2 regions of the Rhizobium sp. CB3171 genome follow, and region 2 is predicted to be linked to the other one. Evidence: predicted binding sites of a transcription regulator. Region 2 holds the regulator's gene; the other holds the start of a gene.
The links. Region 2 encodes LexA, which represses DNA repair genes until DNA is damaged. Its sites were predicted from a motif close to TGTTCNNNNTGTGTTCNG; they were not measured.
Positions count from the first base shown of each region.

Region 1: the regulator LexA is predicted to act here: its motif matches at 5,053-5,070, upstream of QA648_RS02155 (PA0069 family radical SAM protein).

Region 1 covers NZ_CP121652.1:441,814-449,262, reverse strand. Annotated here, with positions in the region: gene QA648_RS02185 (polyprenyl synthetase family protein) at 1-423, shown strand, start outside; gene QA648_RS02180 (tetratricopeptide repeat protein) at 545-2,404, shown strand; gene QA648_RS02175 (4-(cytidine 5'-diphospho)-2-C-methyl-D-erythritol kinase) at 2,413-3,324, shown strand; gene moaB (molybdenum cofactor biosynthesis protein B) at 3,324-3,878, shown strand; gene QA648_RS02165 (hypothetical protein) at 3,888-4,202, opposite strand; gene QA648_RS02160 (glycosyl transferase) at 4,381-4,899, opposite strand; gene QA648_RS02155 (PA0069 family radical SAM protein) at 5,140-6,297, shown strand; gene QA648_RS02150 (ribonuclease HII) at 6,501-7,160, shown strand; gene QA648_RS02145 (phosphotransferase) at 7,173-7,449, opposite strand, start outside.
Region 2 covers NZ_CP121652.1:1,268,746-1,276,194, forward strand. Annotated here, with positions in the region: gene QA648_RS06310 (ComEC/Rec2 family competence protein) at 1-919, shown strand, start outside; gene lexA (transcriptional repressor LexA) at 900-1,622, opposite strand; gene QA648_RS06320 (DUF2721 domain-containing protein) at 2,016-2,507, opposite strand; gene QA648_RS06325 (mechanosensitive ion channel family protein) at 2,613-4,646, opposite strand; gene QA648_RS06330 (VOC family protein) at 5,185-6,072, shown strand; gene kdsA (3-deoxy-8-phosphooctulonate synthase) at 6,069-6,908, shown strand; gene eno (phosphopyruvate hydratase) at 7,058-7,449, shown strand, end outside.

The DNA.
Region 1 (7,449 bases), 830 kb from region 2:
GTCGCCAATGCCGGCAAGGCCGAGCGCAATGCGCTGAAGTCCTACGGCACCAATCTCGGCCTCGCCTTCCAACTGGTCGACGACGCGCTGGACTACGGCGGCAAGGCCGCCGATCTCGGCAAGAATGTCGGCGACGATTTCCGCGAGGGCAAGATCACGCTTCCCGTCATTCTCGCCTATCGCCGCGGCACCGAAAAAGAGCGCTCTTTCTGGCGCGACGCGATCGAGACCGGCAACAACAGCGACGAGAACCTGGAAAAGGCGTTGGGTCTGATCACCAAATATGGTGCGCTCACCGACACCATCGCCCGTGCCGTTCATTACGGCACCATCGCCCGCGACGCACTGGCGCCGCTACCGGAAACGCCGTGGAAATCCGCGCTCATGGAAGTGATCGATTTCTGCATCGAACGCGTGAACTAATCGCCGCCGGCCGAATTTCTTGCAGGAGCGCTTCAAAAAAGCCATCCTGTTGTGAATCAATTGACACGAACGCGTGCCGCCGGCGCTCTCACCGGCAAATCCCTTGATGAAAGGCTTACTAATGCGGCAGAGACTTGCCATTCGTTTCCTCTCGGGCGCAGCCCTGGCGGCGATCCTCTCGATGGCCGCGTTGAACAGCGCGCGCGCGGTGGATGCCCCGGCAACGCCGGAGGCCAGCGCCCCGGTGACCTTCGATGCGGAAAATGTCGATACCTTCGCAGGCGCCTTCCTTGCTGCCCGTACCGCCGATGTAGACCATGACTATGAGACCGCGATTTCGCTTTATAAAAAGGCGCTGATGATCGAACCGGGCAACCCGGAGATCCGCCAGCGGCTGATGATCTCTTTGCTGCTCAACGGCAATCTCGAAGAGGGTGTGAAGTACGCCAACGAGCTGAAGAACGATCCCTCGGTCGAACGCGTCACCACGATCGTACGCGGCATGGACGCCATCCGCCGGCATGACTACAAGGCCGCGCAGGACATTCTCAAATATGACGGCCCGAACGATCTCGACCGCATGATGGCCGGTCTTCTGCTGGCCTGGGCCCGCGCCGGTTCCAACCATGGCAAGGAAGCGATTGCCATGATCGACAAGATGAAGGGGCCGGATTGGTTCAACATCTTCAAGAATTACCATGCCGGTGCCATTGCCATTACCATTGGCGATACGAAGTCCGCCCGCTCGCACCTGAACGACGCCATTCTCGACAAGGCGGGCGGCGCCACGGCCCCCGACACATTCATGCGCGCCGTGATGGCGCTTGCAGCGCTTGAAGCCAAAGCCGGCGACAAGCAGAAGGCGTTGGATGCCGTTTCGGTCGGCGACAACCTCATCAACAATTACGCGCCACTGAACGCGCTGCGCGACAGCATCAACAAGGGCCAAACGCCGGACCAGCAAGTGACCGACAGCACGCAGGGTGCAGCCTCGGTTCTCTTTACCGTCGGCGCGGCGCTCAACCGCGACGGCGCCGAAGATGTCGTTTCGCTTTATCTACAGATCGCCAATACGCTCGATCCCAAGAGTGCCGACACGCTGGTTCTGCTTGGCGGACTTGCGGAGAAGCAGGAGCAGATGGACCGCGCCATCTCCTTCTACAAGAAGGTGCCTAATACCTCGCCGATGGCCCGCATCTCCGAGCTGCAGCTCGGCCTTGCACTCGCCCAGTCCGGCAAGGTCGACGATGCGCGCAAGCATTTGAAGGCGCTGATCGATTCCGACCCCAACGATATCCGCAGCTACCTCGCCTATGGCAGCGTTCTCTCGGACGCCAAGGACTTCCAGGGCATGGCGGATAATTACGACAAGGCCGCGGAAGTCATCGGCGCCGTGCCGAATCGCGGCGACTGGGCCGTGTTCTTCCAGCGCGGCATCGCCTATGAGCGGCTGAAGAAGTGGGACAAGGCCGAGCCGAATTTCAAGAAGGCGCTGGAGCTGAACCCCGACCAGCCGCAGGTTCTGAACTATCTCGGCTACTCCTGGGTCGATATGAACATGAACCTCGACCAGGGTCTGAACATGATCAAGAAGGCTGTCGATCTGAAGCCGGATGACGGCTACATCGTCGATTCGCTCGGCTGGGCCTATTTCCGCCTCAACCGCTTCGACGATGCCGTGAACGAGCTGGAGCGTGCCGCGCAGTTGAAGGCCGGCGATCCCACGATCAACGACCACCTGGGCGATGCCTATTGGCGCGTCAACCGCAAGCTGGAGGCGGTTTATCAGTGGAACCGCGCTCTGGCCTCCAAGCCCGAGGACGTGGATATTCCGAGGATCAAGGAGAAGATCGCCAACGGTCTGCCGGCGCTCGACAACGATCCAAGGACGGTCGACAAGACCAAGCAGCCTGATCCGGCTCCGGCGGTCACCCCGTCGCCCGATACGACAACGCCGCCGCCAGCCGATAAGAAGTCCTAAGACGTTCGATGACGGTGATCTTTGCGGCTGACGATTTCGACGTCACGGAAGAGGCGCCCGCCAAAATCAATCTGGCCCTGCATGTGACGGGCCGGCGGGCCGATGGGTATCATCTGCTCGACATGCTCGTTACTTTTGCGCGGCATGGCGATTGTTTAGGTTTTCGCGCAAGCGAGCGTGACGAATTCAGCCTGTCCGGGCGCTTCTCCCCTCTTCTTACCGATGGGGATGCCGGCGGCAATCTGGTGCTGAAGGCACGCGATCTGCTGCGGCAGGCGGCTCGTGCCGCGGGTTTCGAAGCGCCGCCCGTCCACATCCATCTCGAAAAGAACCTTCCCGTCGCCTCCGGCATCGGCGGTGGCTCGGCGGATGCGGCGGCGACCCTGCGTGGGCTGATGCGGCTCTGGGGGCTCGCCTTGCCTTCCGATGAGGTGACGGCGATTGCACTGAAGCTCGGCGCCGATGTGCCAATGTGCCTGGCCAGCCGCCCGCTGATCGCACGCGGCATCGGCGAAGTGATCGAACTTCTGCCGGACTTTCCATCTTTTGCTATGGTGCTCGGCAATCCCCTCGTCGGCGTTTCGACGCCGGAGGTGTTTCGCATGCTGGCCCGAAAGGACAATCCGCCATTCGTACTCCCCTTGCAGGCAACAAATGGCCGCATGCAATGGATCGAGACCATTGAGGGGTTGCGCAACGATCTGGAGCCGCCGGCACGAATGCTCTGCAACGAAATCGCCACGCTCTCGCAATTGATCGAGAGCCAAGGGGCGCTCGCCACACGCATGTCCGGCTCAGGCGCCACCTGCTTCGGCCTGTTCGATAACCTCGAGCGGGCGACAGCGGCGGCGGCATCGCTTCACAGCTTAAGGCCGGACTGGTATTTCCAGGCGACGGAAACGATCAAGGGAGGCGCGTGATGACCGGTTCAAGTGAAGCAAGGTCCTTCATCCCCGTCGGCATCGCGGTGCTGACCGTTTCCGATACGCGCACGCTCGCCGACGACAAGTCCGGCGATACGCTGGTTGCCCGTATCGCGGAAGCCGGTCATAGGTTGGCTGCGCGCGCCATCGTTCCCGACGACAAGAAGCGTATTCGAAGCCAGGTGGAGGCCTGGACGCAGGACGAAACCATCGACGTCGTCATCACCACCGGCGGCACCGGCTTTACCGGCCGCGATGTCACGCCCGAAGCGCTGGAGCCCTTGTTCGAAAAGCGGATGGACGGGTTTTCCGAGGTGTTCCATCGCATCTCCTACGACAAGATCGGCACGGCGACGATCCAGTCGCGTGCAACCGGCGGCGTTGCCAACGCCACCTTCATCTTCGTGCTGCCGGGCTCCCCTGGCGCCTGCAAGGATGCCTGGGACGGCATTTTAAAGGCGCAACTCGACTACCGCCATATGCCCTGCAATTTCGTGGAGATCATGCCGCGGCTCGATGAACATCTAAAGCGCGGTGCCGGCTCAAAATAAGCTGGCGCTTTATGCCTTCGATCCAGGCAAGGCAGGAATTGATTCCCAATTCTGACCCGTGAGGATCACGCAGCTTCGGCCGGAGACACCGGTGATCATCATTGTCCAACTGCCGCTTTCAGCAGCGAAGACCTCGATAATATTCCTCGGATCGAGCTGACCAATGGCCGAGAGCTTTTCGGAATAGTGCGCTCCCAGGAAAGCGACCATATCGGCGCGTTCAGCGCATGCGAACATCGCTTGCGAAGCTGCAGTACTCGGATGAAGGATTGCCGTTGCCACAAGGGCCGTTCCGATGAGGCGGCAGAGCATCGTGCGTCCCATGACGCACCTCCTTTCGCCGGAAATCCGGCGGAAGAGGAGAGTTCCGCTGACCTGCTCTGCCGCATACCGGCATCTTCATGGTCGGCCGCCTGACGCGACACGCGAGACGTGCCGCCATATGAAAATTATGACAGAAATTCTCTTATTTTCAAATGGAATCTGGATTGATTACAATGCGCTACCGTGCCGCGCGTGCGACCCAAGAGGGAATCAGCTCGCTCGACAGTTTGCGGCTCTTTTGCCCCCTGGCGAATTCGGCAAGCCGCATGCCCGTTTTGGCGGCGGCGATGGCCTGTCGCTTGGAGAGGAGCAAACCCAGTTCCAGAGGCGGCAGGCTGCGGCCGATGCGCTGCAGCAAAGGCCGTCGATAACCCCGCGACGCGGTGAAGCGCGCCGGCACCTTATTCAGCGAGACATATTCGGCAATCTCATCGATCCAGCCGGCTTGCGGGCGGGCGCCGGGCTCGACGAAAAGCAGCCATTCGCCGCGCGCCGAATGCAGTATGTCTCTGATATCCCACTGCGAATAGAAACGGCAGCCGGCAGCGTCGGCCACATGCGAGGTGCCATCACGCGAGCCATGATCGAGCACGACGACGTCGCACACCAAACCTTCGATCGCGCCCGCTACCAGGGCCGCCAATGTCTGCGCCAGCTCAGGTTCTTGATCCTGGCATTCGATGATTACTGTCAACATTGCCCATTTATAAAGCGCCGCACAATTTATTGCCAGCACATAACCCTTTAAACCCGAAGGTTTAGACAAGGCTTATGTGCAGGTTCACAATGCCACCGGGACCTCTGCTCGTCGGCATGTACACGCTGCGCGGCGGAGCGTAATCGCGCATTTTGTTCTTGCAATGTTCTCGTTTGTCGGATAGGAATTTAATCATCTTAGACGCGGCATGCGATGCCATGAACCGCCCCGGAGTTACCGATGAACGAGCAGTCCCTTGCAGGGCAGGTCGCATTTGCGCCTGCCAATACGGCAGATGTTGCCAATGCTTTGATCGCCGACACCGGTCTCAGAGTCGAGATCGACCGCCGGCGCGGTCGCGGCGCCGGGCTGAACCCGAGCGGCCGATTCGAACCGCTGCGACGTGAGACATTCGATGACGGCTGGCAAACACTCGAAGAACTGCCGCCTTTCAAAACCGAAGTCCAGGTGGAGAAGCCGCGTACGGCAATCACACGCAACGAATCGCCCGATATATCCTTCGATCGTTCCATCAATCCCTATCGTGGCTGCGAGCATGGCTGCATCTATTGTTTCGCACGGCCGACGCATGCCTATATGGGCCTGTCGGCGGGACTCGATTTCGAATCAAAGCTCTTCGCCAAGCCGGACGCGGCGCGGCTTCTGGAACGGGAGCTGGCCAAGCCCGGCTACAAGCCGCGCGTCATCGCCATCGGCACCAATACCGACCCCTATCAGCCGATCGAGAAGGAATGGCGCATCATGCGGCAGATTCTCGAAGTGCTGAACAAGGCAAACCATCCGGTTGCGATCGTCACCAAGTCAGCGCTGATCATGCGCGATATCGATATTCTCCAAGAGATGGCCGCCAAGAACCTGGTTCGGGTCGGTATTTCCGTGACCACGCTCGACCGCAAGCTGGCGCGCACCATGGAACCGCGCGCGGCGACGCCGCAGCGGCGGCTGGAGGCGATCCGGGTGCTCAGCGAGGCCGGTATCCAGACGGCAGTCATGGTGGCGCCGATCATTCCGGCGCTCAACGACCACGAAATCGAGCGCATCCTCGACGCCAGCAAGGCCGCCGGCGCCCTGGAAGCAACCTATGTCATCCTGCGCCTGCCGCTGGAGGTCAGCCCGCTCTTCCGCGACTGGCTGCTGCAGAACTATCCGGATCGCTACCGCCATGTCATGTCGCTGATCCGCTCCATGCGCGGCGGCAAGGATTACGATGCCGAGTTCGGCAAACGCATGAAGGGCGCAGGCCCCTATGCCTGGCAGATCAGCCGCCGTTTCGAAATGGCAACCAAGCGGCTGGAGCTCACCCGCCGCAGTATCGCATTGCGAGACGACCTGTTTGTGCCGCCGGATGGCAGCGGCGTGCAGCTTTCGCTGCTCTGAGCGGTTCAGCTTTCGCGGAATCTTAGAACCGCTCTATCTTTTTGTTTTTTCGCAATTCCGGACGGAAAGCGGCTCACGCACTTTTCCCGGAATTGCTCTGACCCTTTCCCGCGGGTTTCCCTACCCGTCGGAAGAGCCCCCTGGTTCGCCGCCTTGATCCACCGGGGGCTTGCAGGAGATCGGATGGTGTGCGAGCTTGCCGCATGCCACGCAGCACACCATCCGATTCTCCCATGCTTTTCGACGAGGGCCCGATCGTTCCAACCTTCGAGTTGGAGCTGATTGCCCGCCGCGCTGGACACTGGCCTGTCGCAGGTGCCGATGAAGCCGGGCGCGGGCCTCTTGCAGGTCCAGTCGTCGCGGCCGCAGTCATTCTCGATCCGGAACGCATTCCCGAGGGATTGAACGATTCCAAGCAGCTTTCGGCCATCAGGCGCGAGGCGCTGTTTGTCGAAATCCTCTCGACCGCGACCGTCTCCATTGCTTCTTCGAGTGCGGCCCGTATCGATATCACTGATATTCGCAAGGCGAGCCTTGATGCCATGCGTCGTGCCATATGCAGCCTGGCCATACCGGCAAGCTACGTCCTGACGGATGGGCTGGACGTGCCTGGCGGCCTCGCTTGCCCGGGAAAAGCCGTGGTCAAGGGCGATGCCCTCTCCTTTTCCATTGCCGCAGCCTCGATCGTCGCCAAGGTGACGCGCGACCGGATGATGGCCCGCGCCGGAGATGTCTTCCCCGCATACGGCTTTGCCGCCCATGTCGGCTACGGGACGCCTGAGCACCGCGCCGGCATCGAGAAGCACGGCCCCTGCTCGCTACATCGCATGAGTTTCCGGCCGCTCCGACGCGATGAGGCCTGACGCCAGCTCTCCTTATCCTGCAAGGCCGGCTGTAATCTCGCTTCGGTGCTCGCTGATATAGGCAACATCGCGCCGATAGATATCAGCATGGCCCTCTTCAATGTTGCGGCGATATCTATCCACACCATTGGCCGCCTCGCTTTCCATGAAGCCGACCAAGGCATTCAGACGGTCGATGATCATCCCCGGCAATGCCGATCGTTGCTCCGAGTGCAAGCCGTAGGCATCAAGGAAACTGCGAGCGCGGAGGATTTGCGTATCGAGCCCGCTGAGAACCTTGACCTCGACG
Region 2 (7,449 bases):
CTTTGTCGTCATGCCGTTTGGCATGGCGGCGACGCTACTGATGCCATTTGGCGTTGATGCCCCTTTCTGGCAGATAACCGGCTGGGGACTTGATGTCGTCATCGTCATTGCCAAAACGGTTGCCGCCTGGGGCGGCAATATTCCCTTCGGTCGGCTGCCGGTCTGGCTGTTCCCGACGGTCATAGCCGGCTTCTTGTTGATGACCTTGCTGAGAACATGGCTGCGACATGCAGGTGCGCTCTTGATCATCGGTTCGGTTGCAGTCGTGGCACTCAGTCCCGGTGTCCTCAAGCCTGATCTCATGATCTCCGAGGACGGCACGCTGGTCGCCTTGTTGCGCAACGGTGCGCTGACGACAAACCGCGAAAAACCGCCGGATTTCATCTTCGAGCAGTGGCAAAGAGCATTGGCGATCACCGAGCAGCAACCGCCAACGATGCTTCCGCCGGATAGTCAGCTCCCCAAAATCAGCAAATCAGACAAGCATCGTCGCCTGAATTCCGAAGAACAGAGCACCGTTCGAAAGGCGATGGATGCGGCATTAGACGCGGCCGGGCCGGGCGGTTTCGCCTGCCAAAAAGGTGCATGGTGCGTGGCAATGCTGGATAATGGCGACATGCTTGTCACCATTGAAGATGCCGCCTATCTCGCTCCGGCCTGCGACACGGCCAATATCGTCATCACCTCCGTACGGCTGCGTCTTGATCGCTGCCGCTCTGGCGCCACGCTCTTCACAGGTGCAACATTGCGCCGCACAGGGTCCATCGAAATGAGCCTTAGCACCGATAAACCGATAATGACGGCAGCGTTTGAAAACCTTTCGCGGCCATGGAGCCTGCATCGCTCCTACGACTGGCGAACAGACACTTTTGGCGCGCCGCTCAAGCCGGCGTCACCGGTCAGTGATAGCGGCGAATGAGACCGACGAGCTTGCCTTGTACCTTCACTCGATCCGGCCCAAAGATGCGGGTTTCGTAAGCAGGGTTTGCCGCTTCAAGCGCGATCGAGGCTCCCTTGCGGCGGAAGCGCTTCAATGTCGCCTCTTCATCATCGACGAGAGCGACGACGATGTCGCCGGGATTGGCGGTCGTGGCGTTGCGGATGATGACGGTATCGCCGTCAAAGATGCCGGCATCGATCATGGAGTCGCCCTTGACCTCCAGCGCATAATGCTCGCCGGAGCCGAGCATGTCGGCGGGAACGGTGATGTCGTGAGTATTGTTCTGGATGGCCGAGATCGGAACGCCGGCGGCAATGCGGCCCATGACGGGTACCGAAACCGAACTGTTGTTGTCCTCACTCACCGGCTTGGTGGGTGCGGGCGGCGGCACAAGTTGCGGCTTGCCAAGGCTACCCTCGATGACGCTTGGCGAAAAGCCGCGGCGAGGCTGCAGGCTCGGGCTATAGGCCTCCGGTAGCTTGATGACCTCCAGCGCCCGGGCCCGGTTCGGCAGGCGACGGATGAAGCCGCGTTCTTCCAAAGCCGTGATGAGACGGTGAATACCGGATTTGGACGCAAGGTCCAGCGCATCTTTCATCTCGTCGAAAGATGGCGGAACACCGGACTCCTTCATTCGTTCGTGAATGAAGAGAAGCAGTTCCTGCTGCTTGCGCGTCAACATCGTTTTGAACCTCGGGACTGAGAAGGTGTCGTGAAACAAATCCAGAACGGACACTATATGTTCCATATGTGTTCCGCAAGCCCTTAAATTTCGGTGAACATTTTGTAGGTGCATCAAATAAATGGGAACATAACAGGTCCCGGGCAGATGACTTTTTTCCCGGCACCTTCAAACTAAATAGCAGAAATATATGCGGAATCGGGCGAAGCAAAATTTCGGACGATCCCAAAACGGATTATCTCCAAGGCGGCGAAAAGCCATGTTCTTCGTTCTATAAGCTCTTTGGAGGACGACACTCTCCGAACCATGGAGAGCAAGCTATGGATCTGACTGGGAATCCGGATTTCTGAGGGGCCGGGATTGGTGCCATCCGTAGTAATATTCGATGGGATATCAATAGGTTGAACTTTTCCTCGAACTCCCGTGCCGGTGCTCGAGCAAGGTACGGTCGTTGGCGATCTGCCTTAGCATGCTGCGCCCGGCCAGAATCATCTCGACGAGAAAGGCCACAAAGGCGCCCATGAGTGCGAAGACGGCAAGGCCAAAGAGCCAGAGCAGCAATTGCTCGCGAAATTGCTGTCGAATTGCACCGCCCATGAGGCCGAGCGTCGCAAGGCATGTGAACACGCCCGATGCCGTGCCGAGCAGAACTGCGATCTCCAGCGCCAATGTTCGCCGCCGCAGATAATAGAGCTGCAGCAACCGCGTTTCATCCGGGTCCTCAGAGGTCACCCGTTCGAAAAGGCTGTTGACCCGGTCGGAGACGCGGGCGAGCCTAGCCGAAAAGACATTGAGGCACCCGGCGGTGCCCGCCAGCAGAAAGACCGGTGTCAGCGCTATTTGAATAACGTGCGCGGCAATAGACGTCAGATGGTCGTTCAGCACATTGGATCTCCTTTCTGTCCAACGTCATCCGGTATCGGCTCCAGGGTTGTCGCCTTGCCAAAGAGGGCGCGGAGATGAGGCTGGTGACTGATCTCGCGCGAACGTTCAGGTTGGCGGCGCCGCCGATTGCGTCATTTGCTCAGCGATCTTCTTTCTCTGCAGTGTCATGGCTGCGATCGCGGCATCGGATTTTTCCTCGCCACCCACCTGCACTGTCGGCTGAGCGAAGTCGATGCCGTTTTCCATGAAGGCGTCGCGGATCATGGTATAGGCCTGGCGCCGTATGTAGGTTTGCCGACCGGGGAGGGCGGTAAAAGCGAAACTCAGTTCGATACCGAAGTCGCCAATTTGCTCCACCCCCTTCATTTTCAGGGTCTCAAGAATCTGCGGTCCGATTTCCGGATCTTCTTTCAACTGCTCTCCGATTTGCTTGACGATCCTTTTCGCCTTGGCGACGTCGGTATTGAACGGAACCCGTAGCAGGAATTTATCGATCGCCCAGTCGCGGCTCATGTTCTGAACGGCGCCGAGTTCGCCGAAGGGAACTGTGAACACCGGACCATGATGATGTCGAAGCCTGACGGAACGCAGGCTGAAGGATTCCACGGTTCCCTTGTAGCTGCCGCTTTGAACGTATTCGCCGACGCGGAAGGCATCGTCCATCAGGTAGAAAATGCCGCTGACGATATCCTTGACGAGCGTTTGCGAGCCGAAGCCGATCGCCACGCCGAATATGCCGGCCCCCGCAATCAACGGCCCGATCTGCACGCCCATTTCGGACAGCACGGTGAGGACGGCGGCTGCGATAACGATGGCTGCCAGTGCGTTGCGGAAGATCGGCAACAGGGTGCGAAGGCGGCCCGCGCGCGCGGCTTCCGCCGATGGCGAGGAGGCACTGCTATCGGCGGCGCTCAATTTCTCGTCAATGAATGCCCTCGACAATTGCCAGCAGAGATCGGCCAAAATCAGAACGACGACGCTCTTCAGCGCACCGCGAACAGCGGCGTCGATCGCCGGATTTTCTCGTGCGAGGATGTTGGGATCATAGTGCCAGACGACGGTAATCCAGGCGACCGCGGCTACGATGACGAGCGCCCGCGCACCGCGGATGGCCAGCACCATGCGCGCACTGTTCTTGTTGTCACCAGGCCAGCGTCCCTTTGCAAATGCTTCGGCCGTTCGTCCGACGGCAGTCAATAGCCCCGGAAGAACAACGACATAGATGCCAAGCCAGAAAAGGCCGACGAAGTTGGCCACCCAAAGAAGCCAGAGGCAGGCAACGTAGAGTGAATAAAGGATGTTCATAAGCGTTAACTGTCGGGCAGCGGTTTCCTTGGCCGGTCGCCGCCACACGGCTTCGAGCGTAATCAGCAATAGGAGAATGGAGAACCCGTGGGAGACGACGGTGCCGACATCTCCGTCGATGGAGAGCGGTCTGGTCAGCGACGTCGTGGCGCCGGCTATCGCCAAAACGGCAATGAAGAGACAAGCCCTGCGATAGCCGAAGGCCGACAGAGAGCCCGCGTCCATCGATAGTCTGCAGACGGCAAATGCGAGGCGAGCAGCAATGAATGCCGTCAGATAAAACAGGATCACCACATGCAGTAGCGGCGGCCAGTCTATGGCTAGGAAAATGGCGGAGCTGACGAGGGTGAAAGTGATCCACGGTCCTAATTCTCCGATCGTATGTGCGACAAGAGGATTTGGAAACTGGGCTTTCAGGACGGTTTTCTTGAAAAACCATTCCGCAGCGAGACCGACGCAGACCAATGCGGCGAACATGACGACGGCAGGCGCAAAGCCGTTGTTCCTTGCCTGCTCACGCACCCTGCTCGCTGCAGCGGCGAGCTGCCCCGGTACATTGGGAATCGCCGACCGCAGCGCCTTATATCGAGCGCGAGCGCGGGCCTCTCCGGTTTCGACCAGCGTCGCCGTCGCCGAAGGTGCCGGCTGTTGCTCGGCTGCTTGCCGCTTTTCCAGCCATTGGCGCAGCTCCGGATCATTCATCAGACGCAGCAATTCCGATAGCTTTGCAGGCGGTGCTGTGGGGGCCGTTTCGGGGGTCTGCGCGTGGCACAGTTGCGGCGCAATAGCCGTGAAAACAAGGATAAGTGCAACGGCGACCAAGCCGCTGGGCATAAGGGAAATCAAGCGAGCGACAGAATCCGTGAACCTTCGGACGTGGCCCACCAGGGCCAGACAAAGAGAAGCCGTCAAATGTAAGACCGGGCGTATGGGCGCCCCCTCGACGAGCATCAAGCGCATGTCTCCCCCAAGCACCCGACAATCAGATTGAGTACTGCTGCAAAGATAGAAGTAACGACAGGCCGCTCTTCTGCCTTTCCGAGATCGGATGGTGAATTGCGTTGCCGTTGGACAATCCGAACTGAAGAATGCGCGTCTTTGTCTTGCTGCCGGGAAACGGACTTTTCGGCGCTATCCTCACCCGTATCACTTACCTGTTGCCGCGCTACAGATCATTTATTGCAGTATGATGCGGATATTGCTCGAATTATTGCCCTCTCACAAGGGAGAGTTTGGTGCCAGCACATATATAATTCGGCTAGTTCGCGTGCGGATTTTTGCGGGAGCGCTCTTCTGTCGTCTGCTCCGACGCTTTGATCTTGAATTGAGCGGCAGATGGGCGCAAACCTGCCGACGAATGAAGGGGGAGACCATGACCTCATCGCCGCATCCGCTGGATCATCTCGTTCTGCCGACGGTCAATATCGCCTTGGCGCGGGAGCGGCTGGGCAAGCTTGGTTTCACCGTAGCGTCCGATGCCCGACATCCCTTCGGCACGGAGAATGCCTGCGTTTTCTTTGCTGACAGGACCTATCTGGAACCCTTGGGTGTTGCATCGCAGGAGCAGTGCGAGGCGAGCGTGGGGGAGGGCAATGTTTTCGTCGCCCGCGACCAAGCCTACCGTTTTCGCATCGGCGATGAGGGGTTTTCGGCCGTCGTTTTCGGCACGGACGATGCGGTCGCCGATGACGAACGATTCCGGGTCAACACCATATCAGCCGGAAACATGCTGGATTTTGCCCGGCCGATGCGTATGCCGGATGGCTCGGAGGTGACGGCAGGTTTCCGTCTTGCTTTCGCAGCCGATTTGCGTTCGCCGGATTTCTTCACCTTCTGCTGCCAGCGCATCAATCCATTGCCGGCCGATCGCGGCGCCCTGGAGCGGCATGCCAATGGCGTGACCGGCATAGCAAGGGTTGCCGTCTCGGCGCCGAATCCGGCTGCGTTCCGTGGCTTTTTCGAGCAGGTCGTCGATAGGCCAAAGATATCGGATCATTCCTTCGGCCTGACGATCCACGCGGCCAATACGGGGATCGAGGTCCTGACCCCAGAAGGCATGGAAGCCTTCTACGATCTATCCTTGTCGGGGGACGATCCCGGCCTTCGCGGACGGGCAATCCTTTTCAAGACGCGCGATCTTTCCGTGACATCGTCGCATTTGGCTGCTAACGGCGTCACATATACGCGTAAGAACAATCGTATTTTGGCAAAGCCCGCCCCCGGACAGGGCGCGTTGTTCGCCTTCGAGGAGATAGCATGAGCACCAATTCCGAAGTGATCGTCGGCGAGGGCGCATCCAAGGTTCTGTTTTCCAATAGCGCCAAGCTGTCGCTGATCGCCGGCCCCTGCCAGATGGAAAGCCGCGATCATGCCTTCATGATCGCCGGCGTGTTGAAGGAACTCTGCGACAAGCTCGGTATCGGCCTTGTCTACAAGTCGTCCTTCGACAAGGCGAACCGCACGTCGCTCTCCGGCAAGCGCGGCATCGGCCTGGAAAAGGCATTGGAGGTCTTTGCCGATCTCAAGAAGGAATATGGCTTTCCAGTCTTGACCGACATCCATACGGAAGAACAGTGCGCCATTGTCGCCGAGACGGTCGATATTCTGCAAATCCCGGCCTTTCTGTCGCGCCAGACCGATCTTCTTGTCGCAGCCGCAAAGACCGGCCGCGTCGTCAACGTCAAGAAGGGCCAGTTCCTCGCGCCCTGGGACATGAAGAACGTGCTCGCCAAGCTGAATGAGAGCGGCAATCCCAATGTGCTTCTGTGCGAGCGCGGCGCGTCTTTCGGTTACAATACGCTCGTTTCCGACATGCGCTCGCTGCCGATCATGGCGGCGATGGGCGCGCCGGTGATTTTCGATGCGACGCATTCGGTGCAGCAGCCGGGCGGACAGGGTGGTTCGACGGGCGGCGACCGCCGATTCGTCGAAACCCTGGCGCGTGCAGCGGTCGCTGTCGGCGTCGCCGGCCTCTTCGTCGAGACGCATGAGGATCCGGACAATGCCCCTTCGGACGGTCCGAACATGGTGTATCTGAAGGACATGCCGCGGCTTCTGGAAAAGCTGCTTGCCTTCGACGCGATCGCCAAGGCCTGAGAAATGGGAGGCGTTCAACAGGCTGACATGAATTTGCGCTACGCGGCCTGTAGGCGCTTCAATCGAGGATGCGGGGCGGCATTGTAATTTCCGCACCTTCGACTTAGACAGATTTCAATCGATTATAACCCAGCGAGCAGGAAGCTATCATGACCGCAATCACCGACATTATCGCCCGCGAGATTCTCGACAGCCGTGGCAATCCCACCGTCGAAGTCGATGTGTACCTGGAAGACGGCAGCATGGGCCGCGCTGCGGTTCCGTCGGGCGCTTCGACCGGCGCGCATGAAGCCGTCGAAGTTCGCGACGGCGGCAAGCGTTATCATGGCAAGGGTGTCGAGAAGGCCGTCGAAGCCGTCAACACCGAGATCTTCGACGCGATCGGCGGCATTGACGCGGAAAACCAGATCCAGATCGACAACATCATGATCGAGCTCGACGGCACGCCGAATAAGTCGCGCCTCGGTGCCAACGCCATCCTCGGCGTATCGCTCGCAACTGCCAAGGCTGCCGCCCAGAGCGCCAACCTGCCGCTCTACCG